2 regions of the Stenotrophomonas sp. Steno-C17 genome follow, and region 1 is predicted to be linked to the other one. Evidence: riboswitches for the same ligand, from Rfam matches in the RefSeq annotation. Region 1 holds a riboswitch; the other holds the start of a gene.

The links. A riboswitch is a leader RNA that binds a small molecule or an ion and turns the genes downstream of it on or off. The one in region 1 is predicted to bind glycine.
Region 2: another riboswitch for glycine. It lies ahead of gcvP (aminomethyl-transferring glycine dehydrogenase); the one in region 1 lies ahead of AC06FA_RS00700 (trimeric intracellular cation channel family protein).

The regions. Positions count from the first base shown of each region.
Region 1 is NZ_JBWJPD010000001.1:155,544-170,901, reverse strand. Features, by position in the region: gene AC06FA_RS00750 (primosomal protein N') at 1-990, shown strand, start outside; gene AC06FA_RS00745 (glutathione S-transferase family protein) at 1,216-1,836, opposite strand; gene AC06FA_RS00740 (NYN domain-containing protein) at 1,917-2,696, opposite strand; gene AC06FA_RS00735 (NAD(P)/FAD-dependent oxidoreductase) at 2,808-4,085, shown strand; gene AC06FA_RS00730 (hypothetical protein) at 4,302-5,090, shown strand; gene AC06FA_RS00725 (XVIPCD domain-containing protein) at 5,162-6,727, shown strand; gene AC06FA_RS00720 (hypothetical protein) at 6,763-7,179, opposite strand; gene AC06FA_RS00715 (nuclear transport factor 2 family protein) at 7,185-7,616, opposite strand; gene AC06FA_RS00710 (hypothetical protein) at 7,689-8,099, opposite strand; gene AC06FA_RS00705 (GIY-YIG nuclease family protein) at 8,173-8,439, opposite strand; glycine riboswitch at 8,481-8,570, shown strand; glycine riboswitch at 8,584-8,689, shown strand; gene AC06FA_RS00700 (trimeric intracellular cation channel family protein) at 8,772-9,389, shown strand; gene AC06FA_RS00695 (MdtA/MuxA family multidrug efflux RND transporter periplasmic adaptor subunit) at 9,872-11,059, shown strand; gene AC06FA_RS00690 (multidrug efflux RND transporter permease subunit) at 11,056-14,196, shown strand; gene AC06FA_RS00685 (efflux RND transporter permease subunit) at 14,193-15,358, shown strand, end outside.
Region 2 is NZ_JBWJPD010000012.1:55,735-71,092, reverse strand. Features, by position in the region: gene AC06FA_RS12470 (methyl-accepting chemotaxis protein) at 1-1,786, shown strand, start outside; gene AC06FA_RS12465 (hypothetical protein) at 1,920-2,459, opposite strand; gene AC06FA_RS12460 (hypothetical protein) at 2,616-3,419, shown strand; gene AC06FA_RS12455 (alpha/beta fold hydrolase) at 3,476-4,135, shown strand; gene AC06FA_RS12450 (hypothetical protein) at 4,146-4,328, opposite strand; gene AC06FA_RS12445 (catalase) at 4,352-6,460, opposite strand; gene AC06FA_RS12440 (AraC family transcriptional regulator) at 6,576-7,286, shown strand; gene AC06FA_RS12435 (amino acid permease) at 7,368-8,738, shown strand; gene AC06FA_RS12430 (VOC family protein) at 8,859-9,269, shown strand; gene gcvP (aminomethyl-transferring glycine dehydrogenase) at 9,352-12,219, opposite strand; glycine riboswitch at 12,282-12,384, opposite strand; gene AC06FA_RS12420 (multidrug effflux MFS transporter) at 12,684-13,922, shown strand; gene AC06FA_RS12415 (hypothetical protein) at 13,983-14,372, shown strand; gene AC06FA_RS12410 (M2 family metallopeptidase) at 14,492-15,358, opposite strand, start outside.

The DNA of each region.
Region 1 (15,358 bases):
CGCGATGGGCTGAGCGACGAAGTGCTGGCCGGCATTGGCGAACACCTGCAGCGCGGCCAGCAGGTGCTGGTGTTCAAGAACCGCCGCGGCTACGCGCCGGTGCTGCTGTGCCACGACTGCGGCTGGACCGCACCGTGCCAGCGCTGCGATGCGCCGATGACCGTGCATGGCGGCGGCCGTCGCCTGCAGTGCCACCACTGTGGCGCCCGCCAGCCCGCACCGCTGGCCTGCCCGGCCTGCGCCAGCCTGGCCCTGCAACCGCAGGGCATCGGCACCGAGCGACTGGAAGAACACCTGGTCAGCGCCTTCGCCGATTACCCGGTCGTGCGCATCGACCGTGGTACCACGACGCGGCGCGATGCGCTGGAACAGCAGCTGGCGAACCTGGGCGACCAGCCCGGCATTCTGGTCGGCACGCAGATCCTGGCCAAGGGCCACGACCTGCCCAAGCTGACCCTGGTGGTGGTGGTGGGCATCGACGAAGGGCTGTTCTCGGCCGATTTCCGCGCCAGCGAGAAGCTGGCCCAGCAGTTGATCCAGGTGGCCGGTCGCGCCGGGCGCGCGCGCGATCCTGGGGAGGTCTGGCTGCAGACTCATCACCCGGGCCACCCGCTGCTGGAGACCCTGGTCAGCGGTGGCTATCACCCGTTTGCACAGGCCGAACTGAACCAGCGCCAGGCCGCCGGCTTCCCGCCCTTCGCGCATCTGGCACTGATGCGTGCCGAAGCGCAGCAGGTCGAGCATGCCAACGCCTTCCTGCTGGCGGCGCGGCAGCTGCTGGGCGAACAGAACGTAGTGGAGGCCTATGGGCCGATGCCCGCGCCAATGCCACGCCGCGCCGGTTACCAGCGCACGCAGCTGCTGTTGTCGGCACCGCAACGGCCACCGCTGCATGGAGTGCTGGCGCAGCTGGTGCCGCAGCTGTACGCGCTGCCGGAAGCACGCAAGGTGCGCTGGTCGCTGGATGTGGACCCGACGGATCTGTATTGAGCGGTGCGGGGTGGCCTCCGACGGGCATGGCCCGGCGCTACCGTGGTGGCCGACGGTGCGGGGTCAGAGCCCACCCGACGGGTGGGATCCGACCCCAATCAACGCGCGCTTACCGCCGTTGGTAGAGTCGAGCTTGCTCGACTGAACGTAGCACCGCAGTCGAGCAAGCTCGCAGCGGGGTCAGAGCCACCCGTCGGGTGGGATCCGACCCCACACAACCGGCGCTCAGGTCAACGGTGACATCACGCCGCGCTGGTAGGCCGGGCGTTCGCGCAGGCGTGCGTACCAGTCGGCCACATGCGGCAGGTCCGGACGCTGGATCGGCAGTTCGTACCAGGCATACACCAGCGACCCCAACGGAATGTCGCCCATCGCGAAGCGATCGCCGGACAGCCACGGCTGCGTGGCCAGGGTAGCGTCGGCCATGGCCAGATACTCGCCGGCGCGCACGATGGCTGCGTTGATGCGGGCTTCATCGCGGTCGGCCGGGGCGGTGCGCATGATGCCCCAGATCAGTTCGGAGTACAGCGGCGCCATCCGCGAGGTGCTCCAGTCCATCCACTTCTCGGCCTGCGCACGTTCCATCGCATCTTCGGCGTACAACGTACCCAGCGCGTAGCGCGCGCTCAGGTAGCGCACGATGGTGTTCGATTCCCACAGCGGCAGGCCGTGGTCTTCGATCACCGGCACCAGGCTGTTCGGGTTCATCGCCACGTACTCGGCCGACTGCGTGCCGCCGTGGCTGCCGCCTACTTCGATGGATTCGTACGGCAGCCCGATTTCCTCGGCACACCACAGCACCTTGCGGACATTGCTGGAATTGCGGCGGCCCCAGATCTTCAACATGCGTTTGTTCCTTGCCTGCAGCGGTGCGCCACGCTGGCGCGGAGCCGCTACGATACGCCGATCAAACGCGCTGTGCTGCGCTACCGGTTCTTCTTCGGCAACGCGCGCACGTAGGACGATTTTCCGTCTTTCTTCAGCTCGAACAGGCCGATCGCCGCCAGCAGGTCGCTGAGCTTTCCGTAGCCGTAGTTGCGCGGATCGAACGAGGCCTGGTTGCCGATCTGGCTGCCCACCGGCCCCAGGTGCGACCAGCCATCCTCACCTTCGGCCGACGACACCGCACGGCGCAGCATCTTCACCAGGCGGGTATCGCTGCGCATTTCCGCGCCGCTCTTGCGTGGCCGTGCTTCATCGCTGGCGGCCTGTTCGCTGGCGGTCCGCTCCACTTCGGGCGTGTCGGCATCGGGCACGCTGGCGTGGGCCTGGCCCAGCGCTTCCAGATAGGTGAACTTGGAACAGGCGTTGACGAATGGCTCGGGCGTCTTCTTTTCGCCAAAGCCATACACCTTCACCCCGTCGGTCAGCAGGCGCATGACCATGGGCGTGAAGTCGGCATCGCTGGATACGATGGCGAAGCCATCCAGGTTGCGTGCGTACAGCAGATCCATGGCATCGATCACCATGGCCATGTCCGACGCATTCTTGCCCTTGCTGTAGGCGAACTGCTGGATGGGGCGGATGGCGTACTCGTGCAGCACCACTTCCCAGCCCTTCAAACGCGGGCTTTTCCAGTTGCCATAGGCGCGCCGCACGTTGGCCACGCCATGGCGGGCCACTTCGGCCAGCACTTCGTCGATCTTCGATGCCGGCGCGTTGTCGGCGTCGATCAGCAGGGCAATGCGCTTTTCCGGTTCGGACATGGGTTCCTCGGCGAAGGGGCTGCGGCCTGAACCGAGTATCGCCGATCCCGTTGGGCGGGCATGTGACGTGCGATGATGCCGGGCGACATCCACCCCCTCTGGAGTACGTCGATGAGCCGCGAACCAGTCCCCCACCTGGTCATCATCGGCGGCGGTTTCGCGGGCCTCTGGGCCACCCGTGCCCTGGCACGCGAACGGATCAGGATCACTCTGGTCGACCGCCGCAACCACCACCTGTTCCAACCCCTGCTGTACCAGGTCGCCACCGCGGGCCTGTCCGCACCCGATATCGCCGCGCCCCTGCGGCATATCCTGGGCCACCAGCGCAATGTGGAAGTGCGCCTGGGCGAAGTGGTGAGCATCGAAAAACAGGCCCGCCAGATCACTCTGGCCGACGGCAGCACGCTGGGCTATGACAGCCTGCTGCTGGCCACCGGCGCCACCCACGCCTACTTCGGCAACGACCAGTGGGCCGCCGATGCGCCGGGCCTGAAGACGCTGGACGATGCGATCGCCCTGCGCCGCAAGCTGCTGCTGGCCTTCGAGCGCGCCGAAGCCGAGCCGGACCCGGAGAAGAAGGCCGCCTGGCTGAGCTTTGCGGTGGTCGGCGGTGGCCCCACCGGTGTGGAACTGGCCGGTACGCTGGCCGAGATCGCCCGCCACACCCTGCGCAATGAGTTCCGCCATATCGATCCGGCCAGCGCCAAGGTGCGCCTGGTGGAAGCGGGCCCACGCGTGCTGTCCTCGTTCCCCGAAGTGCTTTCGCTGAAGGCGCGCCGGCAGCTGGAAAAGCTGGGCGTGGAAGTGCTGACCGGCACCCCGGTCAGTGATATCGACAGCCAGGGCTTCAAGCTGGGCGACCAGTTCGTGCCCGCGCGCACCGTGGTGTGGGCCGCGGGCGTGGCCGCGTCACCGCTGGCAAAAACCCTGGACGTGCCACTGGACCGCGCCGGCCGGGTGCAGGTGCAGCCGGACCTGACCCTGCCCGGCCATCCCGAACTGTTCGTGGCCGGCGATCTGGCCGCGGTCAGCCAGGCCGATGGCCGCCCCGTGCCCGGCGTGGCGCCGGCCGCCAAGCAGATGGGCAAGCACGTGGCCGAAACGATCCGCGCACGCCTGCATGGCAAGGCCGAACCGGGCGCGTTCAAGTACGCAGACTACGGCAATCTGGCCACGATCGGCCGCATGGCCGCGATCGTGCACCTGGGCAAGCTGCAGCTGTCGGGCATCCTGGCCTGGTGGTTCTGGCTGGCCGCGCACGTGTTCTTCCTGATCGGCTTCCGCAACCGCATCGTGGTGCTGCTGAACTGGGCCGTGGCGTACTGGAGCTACCAGCGCAGCGCACGCATCATCTTCGGTGATGACCAGGAAGACCGGCGGCCGAAATAGCGGGCGGGAAAACGGGGTCGGATCCCTTTCCACAGGAAAGGGCTCTGACCCCATCCACGCATGGCGTGGATCTACTGGCTATGGCTACCAGCGCAGCGCGCGCATCATCTTCGGTGATGACCGGCAAGACCGGCGGCCCAGGCGCCAGGCCTGGGTCCCAGCGGCCTTCACCTGCAAGCTGCTAGCGTAGGCGGGTCGCTGAGGAAAGGAAGCCGCATGGACCTGCTGAAATGCTTACCCGCGCTGGCCGCAGCCGCCCTGCTCTGCGGCTGTCCGGCAGGGCACTCGCAGGCGGAAGCCTCCGCCCCCGCGCCAACCTCCTCTCAGCGCCTGTCTGCCGGTACGTACGCGACAGAACGAGGGTGGGGGCAACTGCAATTGCAGGCGCGGCCTGGCAGTACCGCGCTGCAGTTCCATCTGGAGACCGAATCCTCCGGTGCTGGATGCAGCCTGGCGGGCACGCTGGGCGACGATCTGCAGTCCGTCAAGGTGGATCCCGCACCCGGCGCGGCGCAATGCCTGCTCACGCTGCACCCTACGCCCCAGGGCATCGAGGTGGGGACGCGCACGGTCGATGCCTGCGCCGCCTACTGCGGCAGCAACGGCGGATTCAGGGGCCACTACCTGGCTGTGACCGACGCTTGCAGCACAGACAACGTTGCCGCCGCGCTGCGCAAGGCCGCTGAAACGACCGGGCCGTCTTCCGCCGCCGGGACCGCCAGCAGGCTTGACGCCCTGCAGGCGTCCTGCGCGGCCACGCTCTCGTTGACCACGATCGGCGATATCCGGCTGGCCATCGCCGCGGCCCAGCACGAGGCAGGAAACAACGATGCCTGCCGGGCGGCACTTTCTCCCTATGCCGAGGACGCCGGGCGCAGCGATGACGAGATCAGCGACGGGATGTCACCGGTTGTGGCGGAGGAATACGTTGCACTCATCGCATCCGTGCGCGACGCCCTGCTGATGTGCGGACACGCCGCCAACGACAAGGAGAACAGCCCATGAGCTCAGCACCGCAGCATGGCCCGCAGCTCAGTGATGCGCAGCTGCGCACACTGGCCTACTTCGCTATCGGCGTGGCCTCCGAGGGCAGCAACGCCGGCCGTAACGTGGCCTATCAGTTGTCCTTTGCCGGCAACATCAGCGGCAATGTCATGACGCCCGTGGGCAACAGTGGTTTCTCAATCGGCACCCTGCAGACCGACCTGGGCCAGCACCCAGAAGTCGCGACCCAGCTGGTGGACGCCTATCAGCGCTGGGCACGCCAGCAGCAGCCCTCGCTGGAGCTCGATGGACGCCAGCAGCAGCAGACGGTGTCCGACCTGCAGCGCGATGGTGCCGCCATCAGGGCGCAGAACGGGCGTGCACTGGAGGGTACTGTCCGCGCACGTCTGGACAATTTCCTCGCATCCAACGAGGGCGTGGCGTTCGTGCATGCACACGATGTCAGCCAGGTCGATCGCCTGCTGCGCCAAGGCGATGGCCGCCGGGATCCTGGCGGCGCGATGCAGCAGCTGCGCGGCACAGACCTGTACCAGCATGCGTCGCTGGATGACCAGGCCAAGCTTGCTACCATGCTGATGAAGCTGGAAAACCAGGCAGGACTGGGCCGCTATCCGGGTGTACTGCGCTCGATTTCCAGCGGCGACCTGGCCAGCGTGGATGACGTCAAGACGCGGATCGACGGCATGCTTCCCAACCGTATCGTGCGCGGCAGGGAGCAGCCCGATTACCTGGAAAGCGGCGTTGAGCATGCCTTGAAGGGCACCGAGGTCTTCAACCGGTTGCGGGCCGCAGGCCCAGGCAATCCGATGCGGGATGTGTTCGCCGGCGTCGCCGCCGCCCCGTTGGCCAGCCCGGTGGTGCTGGCGGCAGATCGCGCACATCCCGAGGCCTTGCATCGCTACGAAGTCGTCAAGACCCTGTTCCTGCAGAACACCGAGGCACCGGCGTACCTCGATGCGCTGCAGCACGGGCGCTCGCACGCCTGGGGCCGCCCACAGGCGGTGGGAAACTCGCCGGCCACCGCCGGCCTGTACGCCTCCGGCAATGATCTGGTCATCTGGAACCGGGATGGTCGCGGCCATGCCTTGATTGATGGCCAATGGTCCACCGTTCCGCGCGCGGAACTGCATCGCCAGCAGAACGCCGATGGCTCCATCGATCTCAACCGCGCCCCGCGCAACGGGATGCCCGAACAGCTGCTTCATGTCGAACCGGCACAACGGGGGCAACGGCATGCAGCGCTTTCCGACCCAATGCTGCAACAGGCCGAGGCGGCGGTTCGACGTTTGCAGGAAAGCCAGGGGCTGCCTTGCGGCGACAGCGCCCAACGCCTTGCAGCCAGCTCGACCTGCCTGGCTCGCGAGGCCGGGATGACACGCATCGACCATGTCGTGCTGGCTGCCCCGTCGTCGCAGGATGGCAGGGCGGAGACACTCTTCGTGGTGCAGGGCGACCCGTCCAACCCAGCCCATGTCAGGGCACAGATGCCGGCGGCGCAGGCATTTGCCACCCCCGTGGACACGTCGTTGGCACAGTTGCAGGCGATGAACGAAGCGCATCAGCGGACAGATGCGCTGTCCAGGCATGAAGAGCTGGATCGCCAGAGCAGCCTGTCGCAGCAGACGCGATCAGTCTGAGCAGCCGGGCGCGGGCCCGGCGCTGTAACCGGAGGTCACCGGCGGCAGAAATCCTCCTTCCTCGCGGTCTCGGCGATCTGCGCCGCACTCCAGTGACGGGTGATCCAGATCGTCAGCGCCGTGCTGCTCAACTGCCAACGCAGCATGCCGTGCCGCGGCTGCCGCATCAGGTGGCGGCGGGCAACCCAGGACGCCTCCTGCTCGGCCACGGGTACCTTCGCTTTCCTCGCGTCCTCGTCGAAGAACTGCGCGGCGAAGTGCCAGGGGTTCATTGGCTGGAACCCTGCGCGCGGTTCACTGCTGCACGCCGCCATGCCACTGGGCGCACGTTCTGCGGGTTGCGGCCAACCGTCCACCAGGGCCAGCCCGAGCAGGTACAGCAGGCCGGGCAGCAGCGCGATGCCGGCTGCCAGCAGGAGGATGGAGAGCCACGCCTTCCCCGCAGCGCGCATCGCGGTCATTCCGCCTTCGGCTTGGGGTACCACAGCGCGTTGACGATGACCCAGCGCTGGTCGAACCGGCCCATGTGGAAGTAGTCGACGAACCACGGGGTTTCCAACCGCACCGAGGCCGCGTTGCCCGTCACGTCGAGCACCGTGCAGCGGCGGTCCCATTGCGCCTTCGGGGTTTTCAGCGCGCCCTGCCTGGTCAGCGCGACCAGCTCCTCCTTCGACATGCGCCGCAGGCCGAGGCGTTCGTCGGGCGTATCGCCCAGCACGGCGCGCTTGGCCAGGTCCGGATGCAGGGAGCGGGCGACCCGCTGCGGGTCGGCTTCCAGCTGGCCATCCACGTAGTCATGGCAGGTCGCTTCGATGGCCGCGAGGGTGGCGGGGTCGGCGGTGGGGCTGGTGGCTGCAGCGACAGCGAACAACAGGGCGACGGTGGACATGGGTGTCTCCAGCGCTGGGCGTGGGGCGATGGTGGCATGGCTGGGGCGCCCCCATCCACGCAGGGCGTGGAGCTACGGGATCAGGCCCATTTCGTCGGCGCCCAACTGCAGGTACATGAAGGCCGCCGCTTCGTTGGGCATCGGCTGTCCCTGCGGGAACGTGTCAAGCCATGCGGTAATGCGCGCATGGCGGCCCTTCAGCGCGTCCGCCATGGCCTTCTTCTCGGCTGCCGTTGCCCGTTGCTGCATCGCGTCGCGCAGCGCGTCATCGGCGATGCCCCACGTTTCCGCCAGCGGGATCAGGTCGACCAGATCAGGGGGTACCTGATCGCGGCGCAGGTGGATCCCTTCGGGCATGGTCGCGCCGCGCTGCGCGGTCAGTTCGGCGGCGCTGCCGATCTGCCCGTGTTGCAGCGGCGGCTGGGCGTCGGCGCCTGCCGGCAGCGCGGTGCAGAGGGTCATCAGCAACCAGCGGGCTTTCATCGGACCGTCCCTGCGTCGATGGGTGTGGCGATGATGGCATGGGTGGGGTATCCCATCCACGCATGGCGTGGATCTACTGGATCGCGGCCTGCAGCCACGCCAGCTTCCGCTCGCGCGGCTGCTGCTTGAGCTGCCATTCGGCGCGCGAGGCAGCCGCACGATCGGGGTACTCGCGCACGGCCAGTATCTGCAGGGGGGGGCGGGCACGGGTATAGCGTGCGCCCTTGCCGGCCTGATGGGCGGCGAAACGGGCCGCCACATCGGTGCTGATGCCGGCGTAGTAGCTGCCGTCGCGGCATTCAAGCAGGTACAGGAACCACGGGCGGGGGGACGGAGCCATGCCGCCGATTATGCCGTGCTGCACTGCAGCGGATATACTGCGGCCCGAATGCAGGAGAGAGGCGCCGCGCTGGCGCCCGCCGAAGGCGCAGGCTCCCATGATCGCTCAGGCCGGTGGGCTGGAATCCCACCAACCATGCATTCGACACGCCGAGCTGGAGAGAGGTCGCCGGGCACGCCCGCCGCGATCCGCCGAAGGGGCACGCGGTTCATCCCGCTGAACTCTCAGGCAAAAGGACAGCGGGAGCGGCACCGGTCATCGTCATTCCGTCATTGCACAGGCAGTGGCGGTATACGCGCATGGCCGGCCCCACCGCGCCCGGAGCCTGACCCATGCTGCTGTCCATCATCTACCTGATCGCCATTTCCGCCGAAGCCATGACCGGCGCCCTGTCTGCAGGCCGCCGCCGCATGGATCTGTTCGGCGTGGTCATGATTGCCTGTGTGACTGCCCTCGGCGGCGGTTCGCTGCGCGACATCCTGCTGGGGCATTACCCGCTGGGCTGGGTGAAGCATCCCGAGTATCTGGCCTTCACCGTCTGTGCGGCGCTGATCGCCACCTGGGTGGCGCGCTGGATGCACCATTTCCGCCGCACCTTCCTGGTGCTCGATGGTCTGGGCCTGATCGCCTTCACCCTGATCGGCTGCGCGATTGCGCGCGAGGCCGGCCACGCGATGCCGATCGTGCTGATTGCCGGCATGCTGACCGGCGCGTTTGGTGGCGTGCTGCGCGACATCCTCTGCAACGAAGTGCCGCTGATCTTCCAGAAAGAGCTGTACGCGATCATCTCGCTGCTGACCGGTGCGGTGTATCTGCTGTTGCTGCACTGGGGCGTGGCCGATGCCACCGCGATCCTGTGCTGCCTGGGCGGTGGCTTCGCGCTGCGCCTGCTGGCGATCCACTACCGCTGGGAAATGCCCAAGTTCGTGTACCACGACGAAGTGCATTGAGCGGCGCGTAGGTCGACGGCCGTGCATTGTAGAGTCGAGCCATGCTCGACTGCTGTGCGTTGTAGAGTCGAGCTTGCTCGACTGCTCCAGGAAAAAGCAGTCGAGCAAGCTCGACTCTACGAATCCAGGCCCCGCCAAGCACCATCGCACACCGCACAAAACCAGGCTCCGCCAAGCACCATCGCACACCGCACAAAACCAGGCCCCGCCAAACAGCCCCGCACGCCGCACGCATGCACGGCCCCGCCCAGCAGCATCGTCAGCCGCACGCATCCATGCTGCCCACAGCCACGCCATGACCTTGGTCATGCGGCAATCGGCAGGCTGATTGGCTACCATGGGCGCCCCGTCGCACGCGCGACGGCATCCAGCCACGCCGCGCTGCGGCCCCGCCAGACAACTCCCCTCCCCCGCTGCCCGCGGCGCCCCCAGTGCGCGCGGGCGTACATGTCCCTGCGCGTGCGCAGGGCGCAGGATGCCCCATGTCCGCTGTCGAGTCGCCCCGTAGCACCCCGCCCCGTTTCCGTCGCGCGTGGCTGATCGCCGTCGTGCTCGTGGCCGCCGCCGCGCTTGCCTGGTGGGCCTGGCCGCGGGCCGATGCGAGCGCGGCCGCCAGCAGTCCGGGCAAGACGGTACCGGTGCGCGTGGCCCCGGCCAGCGCCGAGCCGCTGGTACTGCGCCTGAAAGCGGTGGGCACGGTCACCCCGCTGCACAGCGTGGTGGTGCGCAGCCGGGTGGACGGCGAGCTGATGCGCCTGCACTTCCAGGAAGGCCAGCAGGTGAAGGCCGGCGATCTGCTGGCGCAGATCGACCCGCGTCCGTATGAAGTGAAGCTGGCGCAGGCACAGGGCACCCAGCAGCAGAACCTGGCGGAGCTGGAAAACGCCGAGCGCCAGTTGCAGCGCTACCGCGAACTGCAACGCCAGCACTTCGTGTCGGCGCAGGAACTGAGCGACCAGCAGAGCAAAGTGCGCCAGCTGCAGGGCCGTCGCATCAGCGATCAGGCCGCCGTGGACGAAGCGCGCCTGCAGCTGCAGTACACCCGCATCGTGGCGCCGGTCAGCGGCCGCGTGGGCCTGCGCCGCCTGGACGTGGGCAACCTGGTGCAGGCCAGTGACACCGAAGGCCTGGTCACCCTGGCCCAGACCGCGCCGATCAGCGTGCTGTTCACCGTTCCGGAACCGGAACTGCCCGCGCTGCTGGATGCAGTACAGGCGCAGCCGGCACTGGCGGTGGAAGCCTGGGACCGCGAAGAACGCACGCAGCTGGCGCACGGTGCGCTGTCCAGCGTGGACAACCGCATCGACACCGCCACCGGCACGTTGAAGCTGCGCGCGCAGTTCGACAACGCGGACCAGGGACTGTTCCCCAACCAGTTCGTCAACGTGCGCCTGCAGCTGGGCGAGCACCCGGCGCTGCTGATTCCCGATGCCGCCGTTCAGTTCGGCAGCCAGGGCAACTACGTGCACATCGTAGACAAGGACAACAAGGCGCAACGCCGCACCGTGGTGCTGGGCCCGGCCGATGATGGCCGCGTGGCGGTGCGCTCGGGGCTGCAGGCCGGCGACCAGGTGGTGATCGAAGGCATCGATGGCCTGGAAGATGGCACCGCCGTGGAGATCGTGGCCGAACCCGCTACGCAGGCGAAGGCGGCCAAGGCCGGCGCATGAACCTGTCGCGCCCCTTCATCCTGCGCCCGGTCGCCACCACGCTGCTGATGGTGGCGCTGCTGCTGTCCGGCGTGCTGGCTTACCGGCTGCTGCCGGTGGCCGCGCTGCCGCAGGTGGATTACCCGATCATCCAGATCACCACGCTGTACCCGGGTGCCAGCCCGGAACTGACCACGCGCACCATTACCGCGCCGCTGGAGCGCCAGCTTGGGCAGATTCCCGGGCTGAAGCAGCTGTCGTCCACCAGCTCCGGCGGTGCCTCGGTCATCACCCTGCAGTTCGGCCTGGACGTGTCGCTGGGCGTGGCCGAGCAGGACGTACAGGCCGCCATCAACGCCGCCGGCAGTTTCCTGCCGGACGACCTGCCGGTGCCGCCGGTGTACCGCAAGGTGAATCCGGCCGACACCCCCATCATCACCCTGGCGGTGACCTCGCAGGGCCTGTCGCTGCCGCAGGTGCACGACCTGGTGGATACCCGCATCGCCCAGCGCCTGGCCCAGCTGCCCGGCGTCGGCCTGGTCAGCCTGGCCGGTGGCCAGCGGCCTGCCGTGCGCATCCAGGTCAACGCCGCTGCGCTGTCGGCCAACGGCCTGGGCATGGACCACATCCGCGCGGCCATTGCTGCCGCGAACGTGAACCTGCCCAAGGGCAGTTTCGACGGTCCGATCCGTGCGGTGATGCTGGATGCCAACGACCAGATGCGCAGTGCCGACGAGTACCGTGCACTGGTGCTGGCCTGGCGCGAGGGCGCGCCGCTGCGCCTGGGCGACGTGGCCAGCGTGACCGATGGTGCCGAGAACCGGCAGCTGGCGGCGTGGAGCGGTACCGAGCCCGCGGTTCTGGTGAACCTGCAGCGCCAGCCTGGCGCCAATGTGATTGCCGTGGTCGAACAGGTGCGCGCGATGCTGCCGCAGCTGCAGGCCACCTTGCCGGCCGGCGTGCAGATGACCGTGCTGAGCGACCGCACCGAATCGATCCGCGCCTCGGTACGTGGCGTGCAGAAGGAACTGGTGCTGGCCATCGGCCTGGTGGTGCTGGTGACCTGGGTGTTCCTGCGCAACGCTTCGGCCACGCTGATTCCCAGCGTAGCGGTGCCGCTGTCGCTGATCGGCACCTTCGCGGTGATGCTGCTGGCAGGCTACTCGCTCAACAACCTCACCCTGATGGCGCTGACCATCGCCACCGGCTTCGTGGTGGACGACGCCATCGTGATGCTGGAAAACATCGCCCGCCACCTGGAAGAAGGCGAAAGCCCGCAGGAAGCGGCGCTGAAGGGCGCCGCCGAGATCGGCTTCACCCTGGTGTCGCTGACCGTTTCGCTGATCGCGGTGCTGATCCCGCTGTTGTTCATGGCCGACCTGGTGGGCGCGCTGTTCCATGAGTTCGCGGTGACGCTGGCGGTGGCCATCGGCATTTCACTGCTGGTATCGCTGACGCTGACGCCGATGCTGTGCGCGCGGTTCCTGAAGCCGCATGCGAAGGGGTCAGAGCCCCACGGGGATCTGACCCCGGTCGGGTCTGTGGGGTCAGAGCCCCAAGGGGATCTGACCCCGAGGCGCGATGTGTTCGACCGCATCATCGCCGTGTACGACCGCCAGCTGCACTGGGTGCTGCAACGCCAGCCACTGATGCTGCTGGCCACCGTGGCCACGCTGGCGCTGACGGTCGCGCTGTACTTCGCGGTGCCCAAGGGCTTCTTCCCGGTACAGGATGCTGGCCTGGTGCAAGGCATCAGCGAAGCGCCGCAGGCGATCTCGTTCCAGGCCATGCGCGAGCGCCAGCAGGCACTGGCCGAGGCCATCGAGGCCGATCCGGCGGTAGCCAGCCTGTCGTCCTACATCGGCGTGGATGGCAACAACGCCACGCTCAACACCGGCCGCCTGCTGATCGAACTGAAGCCGCACGGCGACCGCGAACCTGCGGACGTGGTGATGGCGCGCCTGCAGCAGCGCGTGGCAAAGATCCCCGGCATCACCCTGTATCTGCAACCGGTACAGGAACTGGGCATCGAAGACCGCATCAGCCGCACGCAGTATCAGTTCACCCTGACCACGCCGGAACAGCAGACGCTGGAAACCTGGACACCGCGGCTGCTGCAGGCGCTGCGCCAACAGCCGGCGCTGCGCGACGTGGCCAGCGACCTGCAGATGCAGGGCCGACAGGCGCGGGTGAACATCGACCGCGATGCCGCTGCGCGCCTGGGCGTGAGCGTGGAAGCGGTGGCCGATGCACTGTACGACGCCTACGGGCAGCGGCAGATCTCCACCATCTTCACCCAGGCCAGCCAGTACCGCGTGGTGCTTGAAGCCGATCCGGCGCGGCAGCCCGGGCCCGAGGCGATCAGCGGCCTGCGCGTGCGTAACAGTGCGGGGCAGACCGTGCCGCTGGGCGCGGTGGCGCGGGTGGAGCTGGGGCCGGCCGCCCTGCTGCGCAACCATGTGGGCCAGTTCCCCGCGGCGACGCTGTCGTTCAACCTGGCACCCGGTGCATCGCTGGGCGAAGGCGTTGCCGCGGTGCAGGCCGCGCGTGCGGCCATCGCGCTGCCGGCCAGCATCGAACTGCGCCTGCAGGGTGCGGCCGCAGCGTTCAGCAGCTCCCTGTCGTCCACGCTGTGGCTGATCCTGGCCGCCGTGGTGGTGATGTACATCGTGCTGGGCGTGCTCTACGAGAGCTTCGTGCACCCCATCACCATCCTGTCCACCCTGCCCTCGGCCACCGTCGGTGCGTTGGCCGCGCTGTGGGTGAGCGGGCGCAGCCTGGACCTGATCGCGGTGATCGGCATCGTGCTGCTGATCGGCCTGGTGAAGAAGAACGCGATCATGATGATCGACTTCGCACTGGATGCGCAGCGCACGCGCGGCATGACCCCGCGCGAGGCAATCCACCAGGCCGCGCTGCTGCGCTTCCGCCCGATCCTGATGACCACCCTGGCCGCCCTGTTCGGTGCGGTACCGCTGATGCTGGCCAGTGGCTCGGGTGCTGAACTGCGGCAGCCGCTGGGCTGGGTGATGGTGGGCGGCCTGCTGGTCAGCCAGGTGCTGACCCTGTTCACCACGCCGGTGATCTACCTGGCCTTCGACCGTCTGCAGCGCGGTCGCGCGGCCGCCGCGGTCGGGGCTGCAGAGGCACGCGCATGAGCCCCATCGCGCGCCTGGCCCAGGCCTGCGTGCAACGACCGGTGGCCACGATCCTGCTGGCCGTGGCGCTGGTGCTGGCCGGCCTGCTGGCCCTGCGCCTGCTGCCGGTGGCACCGCTGCCGCAGGTGGACTACCCCGCCATTGAAGTGAGCGCCAGCCTGCCCGGTGCCTCGCCCGAATCGATGGCCGCTACCGTGGCCACGCCGCTGGAACGCGCGCTCGGCAGCCTGCCCGGCATCTCGCGCATCGATTCGGCCAGCACCCAGGGGCAGACCTCGGTGGAGCTGAAGTTCGTGCTCGGCCGCGATATCGACGAAGCCGCGCGCGAAGTGCAGGCGGCGATCAACCTGGCGCGCGGGCAGCTGCCCAGTGGCATGCCGGGCATGCCGCAGTACCGCAAGGTGAATCCCTCGCAGGCGCCGATCCTGGCCTTGGCACTGACATCGGACACGTTGCCGCCGGGCCAGCTGTACGATCTGGCTTCCACCGTGCTGGCGCAGAAGCTGTCCCAGGTGCCGGGCGTGGGCGAGGTGCAGGTGGGCGGCAGCGCATTGCCCGCCGTGCGCGTATCGCTGGACCCGAACGCACTGAACCATGCCGGCCTGGCACTGGAAGACGTGGCCCAGGCCATCGCCCGTGCCAATGCCGTGCGCCCGCTCGGCGCGGTGGGCGATGACCGCCAGCAGTGGCAGCTGGAAGCGCCGCTGCAGCTGCGCCAGGCCGCGCAGTACCAGCAACTGGCGCTGAAGGTCAGCGATGACCGCACGCTGCGGCTGGGCGATGTGGCGGTGGTTGCCGATGGGGTGGAAGACCGCTACGCCAGCGGTTTCCACAACGAGCGCCCGGCCGTGCTGCTGATCGTCAGCCGCCAGCCCGGCGCCAACATCATCGCCACCGTCGATGCCATCCAGGCGCAGCTGCCGCAACTGCATGCACTGCTGCCCACCCACGTGGACATGCGCCTGGTGATGGACCGCTCGCCGGTGATCCGCGCCACGCTGCACGAAGCCGAGCTGACCCTGGTGCTGGCCATCGTGCTGGTGGTGCTGGTGGTACTGGCCTTCCTGGGCCACTGGCGTGCCGCACTGGTGCCCAGCGTAGCCATTCCCGTGGTGCTGTTTGGCACGCTGGCGCTGATTGCGTTGATGGGGTTTTCGCTCAA
Region 2 (15,358 bases), on a different contig from region 1:
TGGCGAGACCATCGCGGCCAAGCGCGCCATCGCACGCCCGCTCAACAAGCAGACCAGCGAGCTGATGTCGCAGGGCGATTTCCCCGGCGCCGTGGCCCTCACCCTGGGTCCGGTGCAGGAAGCGGCCAACGGCTGGAACCAGGCCCTGGCCGATGGCGTGGCCTACGAGGAAAAGGAAAGCCGCGAAGCGGCCGCCGAAGCGATCCGCCTGGGCGAACGCAGCCTGCTGCAGCTGCTGGTGCTGGGCGGCGTTGCGCTGCTGGTCGGCATCACCGCCTCGGTGATGATCGGCCGCAGCATGACCGCGCCGCTGGCGCGTGCGGTGCAGTTGGCCCAGCGCCTTTCCAAGGGTGAACTGGACCAGGAATTCCGCCTGGGCGGCCGCGATGAGCTGACCCAGTTGGGCGAAGCCATGGCCAGCGTGCGGCAGAGCGTGCAGGCCGCCATCGGCGCGCAGCTGCAGATGGCCGAGCAGCACGAGGCCGGCGCGATCCGTTACCGCATGGACGCCAGCGCCTTCCCCGGCGACTTCGGCCGCATGGTGCAGGCCACCAACACGCTGGTGGAATCGCACGTGCAGGTGGAACTGCTGATGGCCGAGGTGATGCAGCGCTACGCGATCGGCGATCTCAGCCGTGACCTGCCGCAGTACCCGGGCGAGAAGGGCGAGTTCACCCGCACGCTGGCGGCGGTGAAGCAGAGCCTGATGGCGATCAGCGCACAGATCGACGGGCTGGCCCGCGCGGCCGGTGCAGGCGACTTCAGCGTGCGTGGTGATGCGGCCGCGTTCCAGTTCCAGTACCGGGCCATGGTCGAGCATCTGAACGCGATGATGAGCAGTTCGCAGTCCAGCATTTCCGACGTGTCCGACGTGCTGCAGGCGATTGCCCAGGGCGACCTGACCGCACGCATGGAGGGCCAGTACCAGGGCGTGTTCGCGCGCATGCGCGACGATGCCAACACCACCACCGCGCAGCTGACCGGCATCGTGCGTGGCATCCAGGACGCGGCCGGCAGCATCAACAACGCGGCGCAGGAGCTGGCCGCCGGCAACAGCGATCTGTCGCGCCGTACCGAGCAGCAGGCAGCTAATCTGGAAGAAGCCGCTGCGTCGATGGAAGAACTGACCTCGACCGTGCGCCAGAATGCCGAGCTGGCCCGCCAGGCCGACAGCGAAGCCCACGCGGCCGGTGCGGCGGTGCGCGCGACCGAACAGGCCATGGCGCAGATGGCCACGGTGATGGGCGAGATCGACCAGTCCTCGGCGCGCATCTCAGAAATCTCCGCCACCATCGATGGCATTGCGTTCCAGACCAACATCCTGGCGCTGAACGCCGCCGTGGAAGCGGCGCGTGCTGGCGAGCAGGGACGCGGCTTTGCCGTGGTGGCCAGTGAGGTGCGCACGCTGGCCCAGCGTGCGGGCGTTGCGGCCAAGGAGATCAAGGAACTGATCGACGATTCGGCGGCCAAGGTGCGCAGCGGCCTGGATGTAACGGTGGAATCGCAGGCGGCCATCGCGCGCCTGGCCCAGGCCAGCGCACGCACCAACCAGTTGATGAGCGATATTGCTGCGGCCAGCAAGGAACAGGCGGCCGGCATCGAGCAGGTCAACCAGGTGGTGGTGCAGATGGATCAGGTGACCCAGCAGAACGCGGCCCTGGTGGAGGAAGCCACTGCGGCCAGCCGCGCGCTGGAAGAACAGGCCGAAGCGCTGGCCACGTCGGTGGCGGTGTTCCAGCTGGAGCAGGGCGGTGCTGCCCGCGCCGCGGTGGCGCGCGCGGCTTGACCGGTCGCCACCGGTAGAGTCGAGCTTGCTCGACTGTCTTTGCACGTAGATCAAGAGCAGTCGAGCGAGCTCGACTCTACGTGGTCCCCGGCTCGGAGCAGTCGAGCGAGCTCGACTCTACGTGGACCCCGGCTCAGCGCAGCTCGTAGCTGGCCTGCAGTGGCAGGCTGACCCCGCGCAGGGTATCGCGGGCCACCACGTACACGGTCCAGGTGCCCTTGGGGGCATCGGCCTGTGCAACGAACTCGATGCGCAGGTTGGTCAGGAAGACCTGGTTGGCCGGACCGCTGAGGGCAGCGTTGACGCAGGGCAGATCCTTCTGCTCGGTCGCCACGCTGCCATCGGGCAGGGTCAGGCGGACATCGCACTGCACATGGGCCACACCGTCGGCGTCCAGCTTCGGGTTGGAAACGAAGGCGAGAATGCTGACCTGGTCGCCTGCATGCACCTCGCTGGCGACGGTGAACTGCGGGGTGGTTTCGGCCGGCGTCTGCCATTTGGCCAGCCAGTCGCGGTCGGTGGTCACCAGCAGCGATGCGCCGAAGCCATCCCGGGCCTTCATTGATTCGGTCTGCGCCACGGGACGCCCGTCGGGATGGACCCAATCGCCGGCGGCCGTTGCGCTCAGCGGCAGCAGCAGGGCCAGCAGGGCCAGAGTGCGTGTCCTTCGCATGGTCATCTTCCTGAAGTGCCGCTTTCTGCGGCGGGGGCCCGAGTATGGCCCAGCAGACCGGTCAATGGCAGCGGCCCCAGGCGCGGGCCTCGACCGTCCGCGGCCCTACCGCCGGCCGCCGATTTAGGCGATGCTCGCTGCAAACGGGGAGGGGGCATGGACAGCAACGAGACCGAAGGGGCCTATGGCGATGTGCCACGGATGCAGGACATCGACGTCGTCGCCGTTGCGGTACGCGAGCCGCCGACCGACTGGTCGATGCTGCCGCTGACCCGTGGCGATGATGATTCCCTGGTGATGCGGGCCGTGCGGCGCATGCGCCGCGAACCGGCGCTGTTGTTCACGGTGGCCTACCTGCTGGTTTCGCTGCTGGGCCTGTGGTGCAGTTTCTGGTTCTACCAGGGCTTCGAGCTCTCGATCCTGGACTACATGCAGCCCAGCGACTTCCTGGTGGCCGGCATGCGCGACCCGGTCTACGTGCTGTTGTTGTTGCTGGGCGTGCTGCTGGTGCTGCTGGTCAGCTGGCCCGATACCCTGCGTGCGCGCAACGCGGCCAAACTGCAGACGCTGCGCCAGCGCAGCGTGCTCTGGCGGGTGGTGCTGTCGCGCTCGGTGCTGACCAGCTGGGACGGGCTGGGACTGCGTGCGCTGACCGCGATGACCCTGGCCGTTGCGGCGTTCATGGCCACCGGCGCAGCCAACTATGTGATGGTGCGCGGCGAGCAGATCCGCAACCACGGGCGCGGCGAAGTGGTGCAGCTGCAGCTCAATGGCGATGCGGCGCCGCTGCCGGGCACGGCGCGTCTGCTCGGTTCCAGCAGCGCGTTCCTGTTCGTCTGGTGGCCGCAGCAGCGGCGCGCCGAGGCGATTCCGATCGCCGCCGTGCGCAAGCTGCAGGCGCTGCCGGTGGCGGTGCGCAGCGCGCCGCCGGGCTCACCTGCGCCGGGGGCGCGGCGTTGACCGGCCCGGTGCCGCCCTGCCTGGTGATGCTGCCGGGGCTGGATGGCACCGGCCACTTGTCTGTCGCGTTCCTGGCCGCCGTGCACAGCCACGGTGTTCCCACGCGGGCATTGGCGCTGCCCGCCACCGGTGCACAGGACTACACCAGCCTGCTGCACACCGTGCGTCCTCAGTTGCCCAGCCAGCCGTTCGTGCTGCTCGGCGAATCCTTCGCCGGTCCGCTGGCCATGCAGCTGGCCGCAGAGGCACCGCCGGCCCTGCGCGGGCTGGTGCTGTGCAATACCTTCGCGCGCCGCCCATTGCCGGTCCCGGCCGCCGGCGCCGCGCTGCTGGCGCCGGCGTGGCCGTTGCCGGCCTGGCCACTGCCCCCGTTGCCGCTGCTGTCGGGGCTGCTGCTGGGGCGGTGGCGCAGCCGACAGACCCTGCGTGACCTGCGCCTGGCGCTGGCGCAGGTGCCGGCTTCGACATTGCGCCAGCGTGCGGCGGCCACGTTGCGCGTGGATGCACGCGATGTGCTGCCGCGCATCACGGTGCCTGCGCTGTGCCTGCAGGCCCGCCAGGATCGCCTGCTGTGGCCGCCCAGCGTCGGCGAGCTGCAGGCGCTGCTGCCCGATGCACGGCATGTGGCGCTGGCCGGCCCGCACCTGCTGCTGCAGGCGCGGGCGGACGCGGCGGCCACCGTGGTGGCCCATTGGCTGAAGGGCCTGCCGGGCTGAGGCGCGCTTGCTAGTGGTGGTCCTTGCGGCCGCTGCCGCTGCGCTTGCCGCCCCCGTCCTGCTTGTTCACGGTGGCCCAGGCAATGCGTTCGGCCGTGCGTTTGCTGGCGCCACGCGCGCGTTCGCTTTCCTCGATGTGTTCGGCCTGGCGCTTCTGCTTGTCGGTGTAGGCGGATTTGTCACCACGGGTCATGTTGCTTCTCCGCTGGGGAATGATCAGGCCAACAGGCGCAGCTTGGGTTCGCGTGCCCATTGGCGGGTGGCTGCGGCGGCGAGGAACGCCTTTGCATCCTCGGCCTCGACGATGCCAGCATCGTTGCCCACGCGCGCAGCCTTCAACAGCGCCTGGCCGCCCGTATCGCTGGCAATCGCCTTCAGATGGGCCCAGGCATGGCTGACGAACTCGACCGCCGCCGCCTCCTTGGCCAGGGCTTTACCGGCTTCTGCGCTGAGCACCACGGCCACCGCATCGAACACGACCGAGGGCGTGCCGGCCAACTGACCGTCGGCGGCCTGCAGTTTGCCGTCGCTCAGGCGTGCACCGCCCACCTTCGGCGCGACCAGCTTTACTTCGGCGCCGGCCTTCTGCACGGCTTTGCGCAGGCTGGCGATCAGGCCCGCATCCGAGCCTTCGTCGAACAGGATGCCGATGCAGCGCCCCTGCAGCGTATCCCTGGTACGGCCGATGATGCGCACTTCGGGCACGGCGGGCATGTCGCGTGCCGGCGTTGCCGTCGGTGCGGGCTCGGGCAGTTCGGCCAAGGCCAGTCCGTCGGCCACGCGCCTGGCCAGCGACTCATCGATGTTGCGCAGATGGCTGACCGTGCGCACGCGCACCTTCAGCGTTTCCACCTTCGACAGTTCGAACACCAGGGACGAGGCGAGGTGTGCCTGCTCCGGCTTTTCCAGGCTGCGGAAGAAGGCCCGCGCCTGGCTGTAGTGATCGGCGAAGCTTTCCGCGCGGGTGCGCCCCTTGCGTCCGTCGTCGGCCGTGGCGTGGCTGCGGAAACCGGCCTGCGTCTCGCGCGGGCTGTCGTCTTCCAGCGAACTGGGGTCATACGCCACGCGCCCCTTCGGTACCTGCATCTGCATGTGCCCGTCGCGCTGGTGGTTGGCGAAGGGGCACTTGGGCGCATTGACCGGAATCTGGTGGAAGTTCGGGCCGCCCAGCCGGATCAGCTGCGTATCCAGGTACGAGAACAGGCGCCCCTGCAGCAGCGGGTCGTTGCTGAAGTCGATGCCCGGCGGCACGTTGGCCGGGCAGAACGCCACCTGCTCGGTTTCGGCGAAGAAATTGTCCGGCCAGCGGTCCAGCACCATCCTGCCGATCACCTGCAACGGCACCAGCGATTCGGGAATGATCTTGGTCGGGTCCAGGTGGTCGAACGGGAACGCCTCGGCATCTTCTTCGCTGAACAACTGCACGGCCAGCTCCCATTCGGGGAAGTCACCGCGCTGGATGGCCTCGAACAGGTCGCGGCGATGGAAGTCATTGTCGGCGGCCTGCAGCTTCACCGCCTCGTCCCAGACCGTGGACTGGATGCCCAGTTTCGGCCGCCAGTGGAACTTGACGAAGGTGGAATCGCCGGCCTCGTTCAACAGGCGGAAGCTGTGCACGCCGAAGCCCTCGATCATGCGCAGCGAACGCGGAATGGCGCGGTCGCTCATCGCCCACATGATCATGTGCATCGATTCGGGCATCAGTGAAATGAAATCCCAGAATGTGTCGTGTGCGCTGCCGGCCTGCGGGTAGCCGCGGTCCGGCTCCATCTTCACCGCGTGCACCAGGTCGGGGAATTTCATCGCGTCCTGGATGAAGAACACCGGGATGTTGTTGCCGACCAGATCCCAGTTGCCTTCCGGCGTGTAGAACTTCACCGCGAAGCCGCGCACGTCGCGCGGGGTATCGATCGAACCGGCGCCGCCGGCCACGGTGGAAAAGCGGGTGAATACTGGCGTCTTCGTGCCCACCTCGGTGAGCACGCGGGCGCGGGTGTACTTGCCCAGCGACCGGGTCAACTGGAAATAGCCATGGGCCGCGGTGCCGCGCGCATGCACGATGCGTTCGGGAATGCGCTCGTGGTCGAAGTGGGTGATCTTCTCGCGGAGGATGAAATCCTCCAGCAGGGTGGGGCCGCGCGGGCCCTGGCGCAGGGAATTCTGGTTGTCGGCCACCGGGATGCCCTGGGCGGTGGTCATGGGCGGGTGCGTGCCAGCGGCCTGCAGGTGCAGTTCGTCAGCGTCACCGCGCTGCGCGTTCTGGGTGTCGCGGGTGTTCTGGGACGGGGCGGATGCGCGCTTGCCGGTGGGCTTGCTGGCGGCCATCGGGGTCTCTCCGGAATACGAGGGGGCAGGGCATGACAGTCGCGCCGCGCCCGTTAACCCACGGTCCGCCGCGGGTGAACGTACAGGCAAAACCCGCCTCGGGTATGCTTGCCGCATGCGAGTCGAGCCCACCGACATCGAAGCCCTGTTCGACGCCATTCCGGACGTGCTGTTCTTCATGAAAGACCGGCAGGGGCGCTATACCCACGTCAACCAGACCATGCTGCGGCGGTTGGGGCTGCGTGCGCGCAAGGATGTGATCGGGCGCACCGCCGCCGAGATCTATCCCACCGGCCTGAGCGCCGATTACGTGGACCAGGACGCGCGCGTGCTGGGCGGTGAGGTGATCGAGAACCTGATGGAGCTGCACCTGTTCGCCAACCGCGAGCCGGGCTGGTGCCTGACCTGCAAGCGACCGCTGCTGGTGGACGGGCAGATCCAGGGCTTGATCGGCATTTCCCGCGACCTGGGGCAGAAGGACAGCCTGGGCGCCCAGTACGAACAGCTGCGGCTGGCGCTGGCCCATCTGAACGCGCATTACGCCGAGAACGTGCGCATGCAGACCCTGCTGGACATCACCGGCTTCTCGCTGTCCAAGCTGGAGCGCAGCTTCCGCAAGGTGTTCCAGATGACCCCGCAGCAGGTGTTGACCCGGCTGCGCATCCAGATGGCCATGCACCTGCTGCACGGGCAGGACAGCATCGCCTGTATCGGCCAGGCCTGTGGATTCAGCGACCAGAGCGCCTTCACCCGCAAATTCAAGGCGGAAACCGGTTTTTCGCCGCGCGCCTACCGCGCCCGCATCGGCGAGCCGCTGCCGGCCTGAGCGCCCTGCTGCACTGTGCCTATCCCGGCGGGTAGGCGACAATGTAAGGTGTCGCCCCTGTAGCCGCCGCCAGCCCTGCCGATGCCCGCCAACCCTTCTTCGACCGCTTCGACCTCGCGCCTGGGCCATTCGCTCAAGCCGCGCCAGCTGATCATGATGGGCCTGGGCAGCGCGATCGGCGCCGGTCTGTTCCTGGGCTCCGGTGTCGGCGTGCAGGCGGCCGGCCCGGCGGTGCTGGTGTCCTACCTGGTGGCCGGTGCGCTGGTGATCATCGTGATGAACGCGCTGGGCGAGATGGCCGCGGCCAAGCCGACCAGCGGTGCATTCTCGGTGTACGCCGCCGATGCGATGGGGGCCACCGCCGGTGCCACCGTAGGCTGGTTGTGGTGGGTGCAGCTGGTGATCGTGATCGCCGCCGAGGCGGTGGGCGCGGCCGGCCTGCTGGCCACCGTCTGGCCGGTCATTCCCGTGCCGATGGCCGCCCTGGCCTTCATGTTGTTCTTCACCGCCATCAACCTGCTGGGGGTGAAGAACTTCGGCGAGTTCGAGTTCTGGTTCGCCATCCTGAAGGTGGCCGCGATCCTGGCCTTCATCGCCATCGGCATTGCCCTGCTGATGGGCTGGCTGCCGCAGGTCGCCTCGCCGGGGCTGAGTAATTTCACCGAGCACGGCGGCTTTGCACCCAAGGGCCTGGCCGGCATTGGTGCGGCCCTGCTGGTGGTGGTGTTCGCCTTTGGCGGCACCGAGATCGTGGCAGTGGCCGCAGCAGAAACCGAAGATCCCGAACGCAGCATTGCGCGTGCCATCCGTACCGTGGCCTGGCGCATCCTGGTGTTCTACATCGGCTCGCTCAGCGTCATCATCGCGGTGGTGCCGTGGAACAGCGAGTCGCTGAAATCGCCGTTCGCGGCCGTGCTGCAGGTGGCCAATATTCCCGGCGCGGCCACGGCCATCACCCTGATCGCGGTCATTGCCCTGCTGTCGGCGCTCAACGCCAACCTGTACGGCGCCTCGCGCATGATCTTCTCGCTGGCCCAGCGCCGCGAAGCGCCGGCCGTGCTGGGCTGGACCGACCCGCGCCAGGTGCCGGTGATCGCCGTGCTGGCCAGCGTGCTGTTCGGCTTTGCCGCCACCATCATGGAACTGCTGTTCCCGGACAAGGTGCTGCCGGTACTGCTGAACATCGTCGGCTCCACCTGCCTGCTGGTGTGGACCCTGTCGCTGGTTTCGCAGCTGGTGCTGCGCCGCCGTGCCGACCGCCTGGGCACGCGCCTGCCGTTCCGCATGGCCGGCTTCCCGTGGCTGACGGTGTGCGCGCTGGCCATCCTGGCGCTGATCTTCGGCCTGCTGCTCAGTGAAGCGCAGACCCGTCTGCAGTTCCTGTCGATGGTGGCGCTGACGGTGACCATCGCCGCCGGCAGCGCGATCGCACGGCGTCTGCGGCAGGCCTGATCGCCGCGTTCGGATGGATGCCGCCGGGCGCGGCCCGGCGCTACCGATACATGGTGCCTACATCGGCAATGCCATCCTGATCGCCTGGGCCCTGCGTGGCCCGTCGAACAGGAGCACCGCATGCTGCGCAGCCGTCCCTTCCTGATGTTCACCGGCCAGGCCGAAGCCGCCTTGGCCCTGTACGCCGAAGCCTTCGCCGATTTCCGGCTGCTCGCCCTGCAGCGCCATCCAGAAGGCGCCGGCGCGGGCGTGCCGGGGCAGGTGCGGCAGGCGATCTTCCTGCTGGGCGGCACCCATTACCTGTGCTTCGACAGCCTGGACGTGCACGAGTTCACCTTCAGCCCGTCCATATCCCTGTTCGTGGAATGTTCCGGGGCCGAGCAGTTCGAGCGCGCCGCGCGCGTGCTGGGCGAGGGCGGGCACTGGCTGATGCCGGTGGGCGATTACGATTTCAGCAACCGCTATGGCTGGGTGCAGGACCGTTTCGGTGTGTCCTGGCAGTTGAGCCTGGGGCAGATGCCGGACCCGTGACCGGATCAGCCGCTGCGCTCGCCGGGCACGGCCCGGCGCTACCGTAAACGAAAACGGCCCGCTTGCGCGGGCCGTTTGTCGATCATGCCTCGACTTCGTCGTCCTTGTAGGCATCGACCGGGATGCAGGCGCACATCACGTTCTTGTCGCCGTACACGTTGTCCACGCGTGCCACCGGCGGCCAGTACTTCTGCAGCTTCAGGCTGGGCAGCGGGAAGGCCGCCAGTTCGCGCGGGTAGGCGTGGGTCCACTCGCTGGCCGTGACCGCGGTGGCGGTGTGCGGGGCGTTCTTCAGCGGGTTGTCCTCGCGGTCCAGGCGGCCGTCTTCGATCGCGCGGATTTCCTCGCGGATCTGGATCATCGCGTCGATGAAGCGATCCAGCTCATGCAGCGATTCGCTTTCGGTCGGTTCGACCATCAGCGTGCCGGCCACCGGGAAGCTCAGGGTGGGGGCATGGAAGCCGAAGTCGATCAGGCGCTTGGCCACGTCCTCGGCACCCACGCCGCTGGTCTTTTCCAGCGGACGCACGTCCAGGATGCACTCGTGCGCCACCAGGCCGTTGCGGCCGGTGTACAGGGTCTTGAAGTGCGGGGCCAGGCGCTTGGCGATGTAGTTGGCGTTGAGCTGGGCCACCTGGGTGGCCTTGCGCAGGCCTTCGGTCCCCATCATGGCGATGTACATCCAGCTGATCGGCAGGATCGAGGCGCTGCCGAAGCTGGCCGCGCTGACCATGCCCACCGGGCCGTTGTCGCCCAGCTTGCCCGGCAGGAACGGCGCCAGGTGTTCCTTCACCGCGCACGGGCCGACGCCCGGGCCGCCGCCGCCGTGCGGAATGCAGAAGGTCTTGTGCAGGTTCAGATGGGACACGTCCGAACCCCACTTGCCCGGCTTGGCCACGCCCACCAGGGCGTTCATGTTGGCGCCGTCGGTGTACACCTGGCCGCCGTGCTGGTGGATGATCTCGCAGATCTCGACCACTTCCTCCTCGAACACGCCGTGCGTGGACGGGTAGGTGATCATGATCGCGGCCAGACGGTCGCTGTACTTCTCGGCATTGATGCGGATGTCTTCGACATCGACGTTGCCGTTGGCATCGGTCTTGGTGACCACGACTTTCATGCCGCACATCTGCGCCGAGGCCGGGTTGGTACCGTGCGCCGAATCCGGAATCAGGCAGATGTCGCGGTGGCCTTCGCCGCGCGAGCGGTGGTAGGCGCGGATCGCCAGCAGGCCGGCGTACTCACCCTGCGCGCCGGAGTTCGGCTGCAGGCTGACGGCATCGTAGCCGGTGCATTCCACCAGCATCGCTTCCAGCGATTCGATCAGTTCCTTGTAGCCCAGCGCCTGGTCGGCCGGCACCAGCGGATGGATCTGCGAGAACTCCGGCCAGGTGACCGGGATCATCTCGGCGGTGGCATTGAGCTTCATGGTGCACGAGCCCAGCGGGATCATCGTGCGGTCCATCGCCAGGTCCTTGTCGGCCAGCGAACGCAGGTAGCGCAGCAGCTCGTGCTCGCTGTGGTGGGTGTTGAACACCGGGTGGGTCAGGAACGCGGACTGGCGCAGCAGGCCGGACGGCAGCGCATCGGCGGTGCTGGCATCGAGCGCTTCCACGTCCAGGCCGGCACCGAACACGGCGGCCAGGGCCACGATATCGGCGCGGGTGGTGGTCTCGTCCAGGCTGATGCCCACCGAGTCGCTGTCGATCGCGCGCAGGTTGTAGCCGGCGGCGCGCGCCTTGGCGTGGATCTCATCGGCGTGCACGCCGGTGATGTGCAGGGTGTCGAAGAAGTCGCCACCGACCTGCACGCCGACCGTGCGCAGCGCCGCGGCCAGGATCGAGGCCAGGCGGTGGGTGCGGCGGGCGATGCGGGTCAGGCCGTCGGGGCCGTGGTAGACGGCGTACATGGACGCCATCACCGCCAGCAGCACCTGCGCGGTGCAGATGTTGGAGGTGGCCTTCTCGCGGCGGATGTGCTGCTCGCGGGTCTGCAGGGTCAGGCGGTAGGCCGGGTTGCCCTGCGCATCGATGGACACGCCGATCAGGCGGCCCGGCATCGAGCGCTTGTAGGCATCGCGGCAGGCCATGAAGGCCGCATGCGGGCCGCCGAAGCCGAACGGCACGCCGAAGCGCTGGCTGTTGCCGACCACGATGTCCGCGCCCCATTCGCCGGGGGCGGCCAGCAGGGTCAGCGCCAGCAGGTCGGTGGCCACGGCCACCAGGCCGCCGCGTGCGTGCACGGCGTCCACCAGTGCCTTGTAGTCGCCCACCTGGCCGAAGGTGTCCGGGTACTGCAGCAGCAGGCCGAACGCTTCGGCTTCCAGCGCTTCGGCCGGGGTGCCCACGCGCAGCACGATGCCCATGGGCTCGGCGCGCGTGCGCAGCAGTTCCAGGGTCTGCGGGTGCACGGCGTCGTGCACGAAGAAGGTGTCCGACTTCGACTTGGCCGAACGCTTGGCCAGGGTCATCGCTTCGGCGGCGGCGGTGGCTTCGTCCAGCAGCGAGGCGTTGGCGATTTCCATGCCGGTCAGGTCGGCGCACAGGGTCTGGAAGTTGATCAGCGCTTCCATGCGGCCCTGCGAGATTTCCGCCTGGTACGGGGTGTAGGCGGTGTACCAGGCCGGGTTTTCCAGGATGTTGCGCAGGATCACGTTCGGCGTGTGGGTGCCGTAGTAGCCCTGGCCGATGAAGCTGCGCAGCACGGTGTTCTTGTCGGCGATCGCGCGGATCTTGGCCAGTGCCTGCACTTCGGTGATCGATTCGGGCAGCGCCAGCGGCGCGGGCGACTTGATCTTCGCCGGCACGATGGCGTCGGTCATCGCATCCAGCGTGGCGTGGCCGACCACGTCGAGCATCTGCGCGATCTCGGCGTCGTTGGGGCCGATGTGGCGTTCCACGAACGCGCTGTGGTGCTCGAGCTCACGCAGGGAGGGGGTGTTCTGGGACATGGCGAAGGATCCGTCAGGGAAGGGCACACGCACGGGCACAAGCCGCCGGTCGGCGGTCTGCGGGGCGCCCCTCTGTCCTTTTGCCTGAGAGTTTAAAAGCGCGGGAAACCGCAGCTTCGTGCCCCTTCGGCGCCGGATCGAACCGGTCTCTCCAGAGTTGTGTTACGGGTGGTATCGGGCCTGAGCGATTACGGGCGTTGCGCCTTCGGCAGCGGTGTTCCGCTTCTCCCACCGTGTTGCCCGCCGATTATAGCCGGTTGCCGGCCGGGCGCAGCGGGTCGCTGGCCTGTTGATGGGGCTGAATGGAGGATGGCCCGGGCGGTCCGGGTGTACGTTCATCCATGGTATCGGCGGCCCCGGGCGCCTATCATGGGCGGACTCTCGTATTCATCTGGCGCTGTCCCTGCCACAGGGGATCGGCGCCCGCCGTGCATCCTGCGCACGGCCCTGCCGGACGCCCGCTGATGACCGCCGCCGTTGCACCTTCCACCCGTCGCATGGCCCTGCTGCTGGCCGGCCTGGCCATGTTCGGGCCGTTCTCCATCGACACCATCTTCCCGGCCTTCCCGCAGCTGGCCCAGCGCCTGGCCGTGGATGAAGTGGCGGTGCAGCAGACCATCAGCGTGTACCTGCTGTTCTACGGCCTGATGAGCCTGGCCCACGGCCCGCTGTCCGACGCCTGGGGGCGCAAGCGGGTGATCCTGGGGGGCCTGGTGGTGTTCGTCGGCGCCTCGGTGGGCTGCGCGCTGTCCACCGATCTGAGCACGCTGCTGGTGTTCCGCGCCGTGCAGGGCCTGTCGGCCGGCGTGGGCATGATCGTCGGCCGCGCGGTCATCCGCGATCTGTACCACGGCCATGACGCGCAGCGGTTGATGAGCCAGGTGTCCATGCTGTTCGGCATCGCCCCGGCCATCGCGCCGATCATCGGTGGCTGGATCCTGCTCAGCGGCGCCGGCTGGCCGCTGATCTTCTGGTTCCTGGTGGTGTTCTCGCTGCTGCTGCTGGTGGCCACTGCCCGCTTCCTGCCCGAAACCCACCCGGTGGACGCGCGCGTGCCGCTGTCGCCGCGCGGCCTGCTGCGCGACTACGTGCGCATCGGCTTCAACCCGCGCTTCCTGCGCCTGGCACTGGCCGGCAGCATCAACTTCGGCGGCATTTTCCTCTATATCGCCTCGGCGCCGGTGTTCGTGATGCAGCACCTGCACCTGGGCGAAGGCGGCTTCGCGTGGCTGTTCATTCCCACCATCGGCGGCATGACCCTGGGCTCGTTCCTGTCCGGGCGCATGGCCGGGCGGACCCTGCCCACCCGGCAGATCAGCATCGGTTTCACCCTGTGCGCGCTGTCGGCGCTGCTGAACATCGGTTACGTGGCGCTGGCGTCGCAGCTGGCCCTGCCGTGGGCGGTGCTGCCGATCTTCCTGGGCGGCACCGGCATGGCGCTGATCTTCCCGATCCTGGCCCTGGCGGTGCTGGACATGTACCCGCACCAGCGCGGCCTGGCCTCGTCGCTGCAGGCCTTCGTGCAGCTGATGATCAGCACCGTGGTGGCCGGCGTGGTGTCGCCGCTGCTCAGCGCCAGCCCCCTGCACCTGGCGCTGGGCCAGGCCGGGTTCTTCGCCGCCGGTTTCGTGTTCTGGTACTGGGAACACCTGCGCCAGCGCGCGCTGCAGGTGCCGGTGCAGGATCAGACGCCGCTGGCGTGAAGCGGCACTGCGGGCGGGGTGGGTTATTCTTGCGCCCCCTTGCAGTGCGATACGACCCCCATGTCCACCACCTCCAAGACCCGCCGCGACCAGCGTCGCCGCCAGGAAAAGCAGGCCGCCAACAAGGCGGCGGCCACGGCAGCGCCGGTCGAACCGCATGCCGAACTGCGCGATCCGCAGCGGACCCTGCTGGCCGGCATTGTCCGCCGCGATGGCGAATGGGTGCTGGGCATGGATGGCCGCATCGCCGGCCAGACCCACAGCGCCGCGCATGTGCTGGCGATGATCATGCAGGCCGGTGAGCTGCACGAGCGCAATGGCACGCCGGTGCGCCTGATGTACTCCGACGCCCTGCGCGATGCGGCGCAGGCCGAAGTGAGCGAGAAGGGGCAGACCTTCGACGAGTTCAAGGCCGAGCTGGCCGCGGTGATGGCGGCGAAGAAGGGCTGACGCCTTCCTTGCGTTTGTAGCGTCGAGCCATGCTCGACTGCATTGCGTTCCAGCCGGGCATGGCTCGGCTCTACACCACATGAAAGGGGCGGATCCTCGCGGATCCGCCCCTTCCTGTTTTACTTCGCCGGTGCCGCGCTGGCCTGCCAGCCGCACATCTGGCCCTGGTTCTGCTGCTTCAGCCATTCGTTGACCGGGGTGAAGTATTCGATCATCGGGCCGGCATCGAGCTTGTCACTGCCGGTCAGCTCCTTCAGGGTGGCCTGCCACGGCTGGCTGGCACCCTTGCTCAGCATTGCCCAGTACTTCTGCCCGGCTTCCTTGTTGCCGTAGAAGGTGCACTCGTGCAGCGGGCCCTTGTAGCCGGCCGCATCGCACAGGCCCTTGTAGAACTGGAACTGCAGGATGCGCGCCAGGAAGTAGCGGGTGTACGGGGTGTTGCCCGGCACGTGGTACTTCGCGCCCGGATCGAAGAACTCTTCGCCGCGGGCGCTGGCCGGGGCCACGCCCTGGTACTTGGCCTTCAGGTCCCACCAGGCCTTGTTGTAGTTGTCCGGGGTGATCGAACCGTCGAACACGCCCCAGCGCCAGCGATCGATCATCAGGCCGAACGGCAGGAACGAGACGCCCGACAGCGCCATGCGCATCTGGTTGTTGATGACCGCTTCGCGGCTTTCGGTCGGGGCATCGACCAGGCCGATCGAGCTGAGGTACTTGGGCGTCATCGCCAGCACGATGGTGTCGCCGATTGCTTCATGGAAGCCATCGTTGGCACCGCCCTGGAACAGCGGCGGCAGCGGGTTGTAGGCCAGGTCGTAATAGATGTGGCCCAGCTCGTGGTAGATGGTGGTGAAGTTTTCTTCGTTGGGCTTGATGCACATCTTGGTGCGCACGTCGCCTTCCATGTTCATGTCCCAGGCACTGGCGTGGCAGACCACGTCGCGGTCGTCGGGCTTGATGAACTGGGTCCGCTCCCAGTACGACTG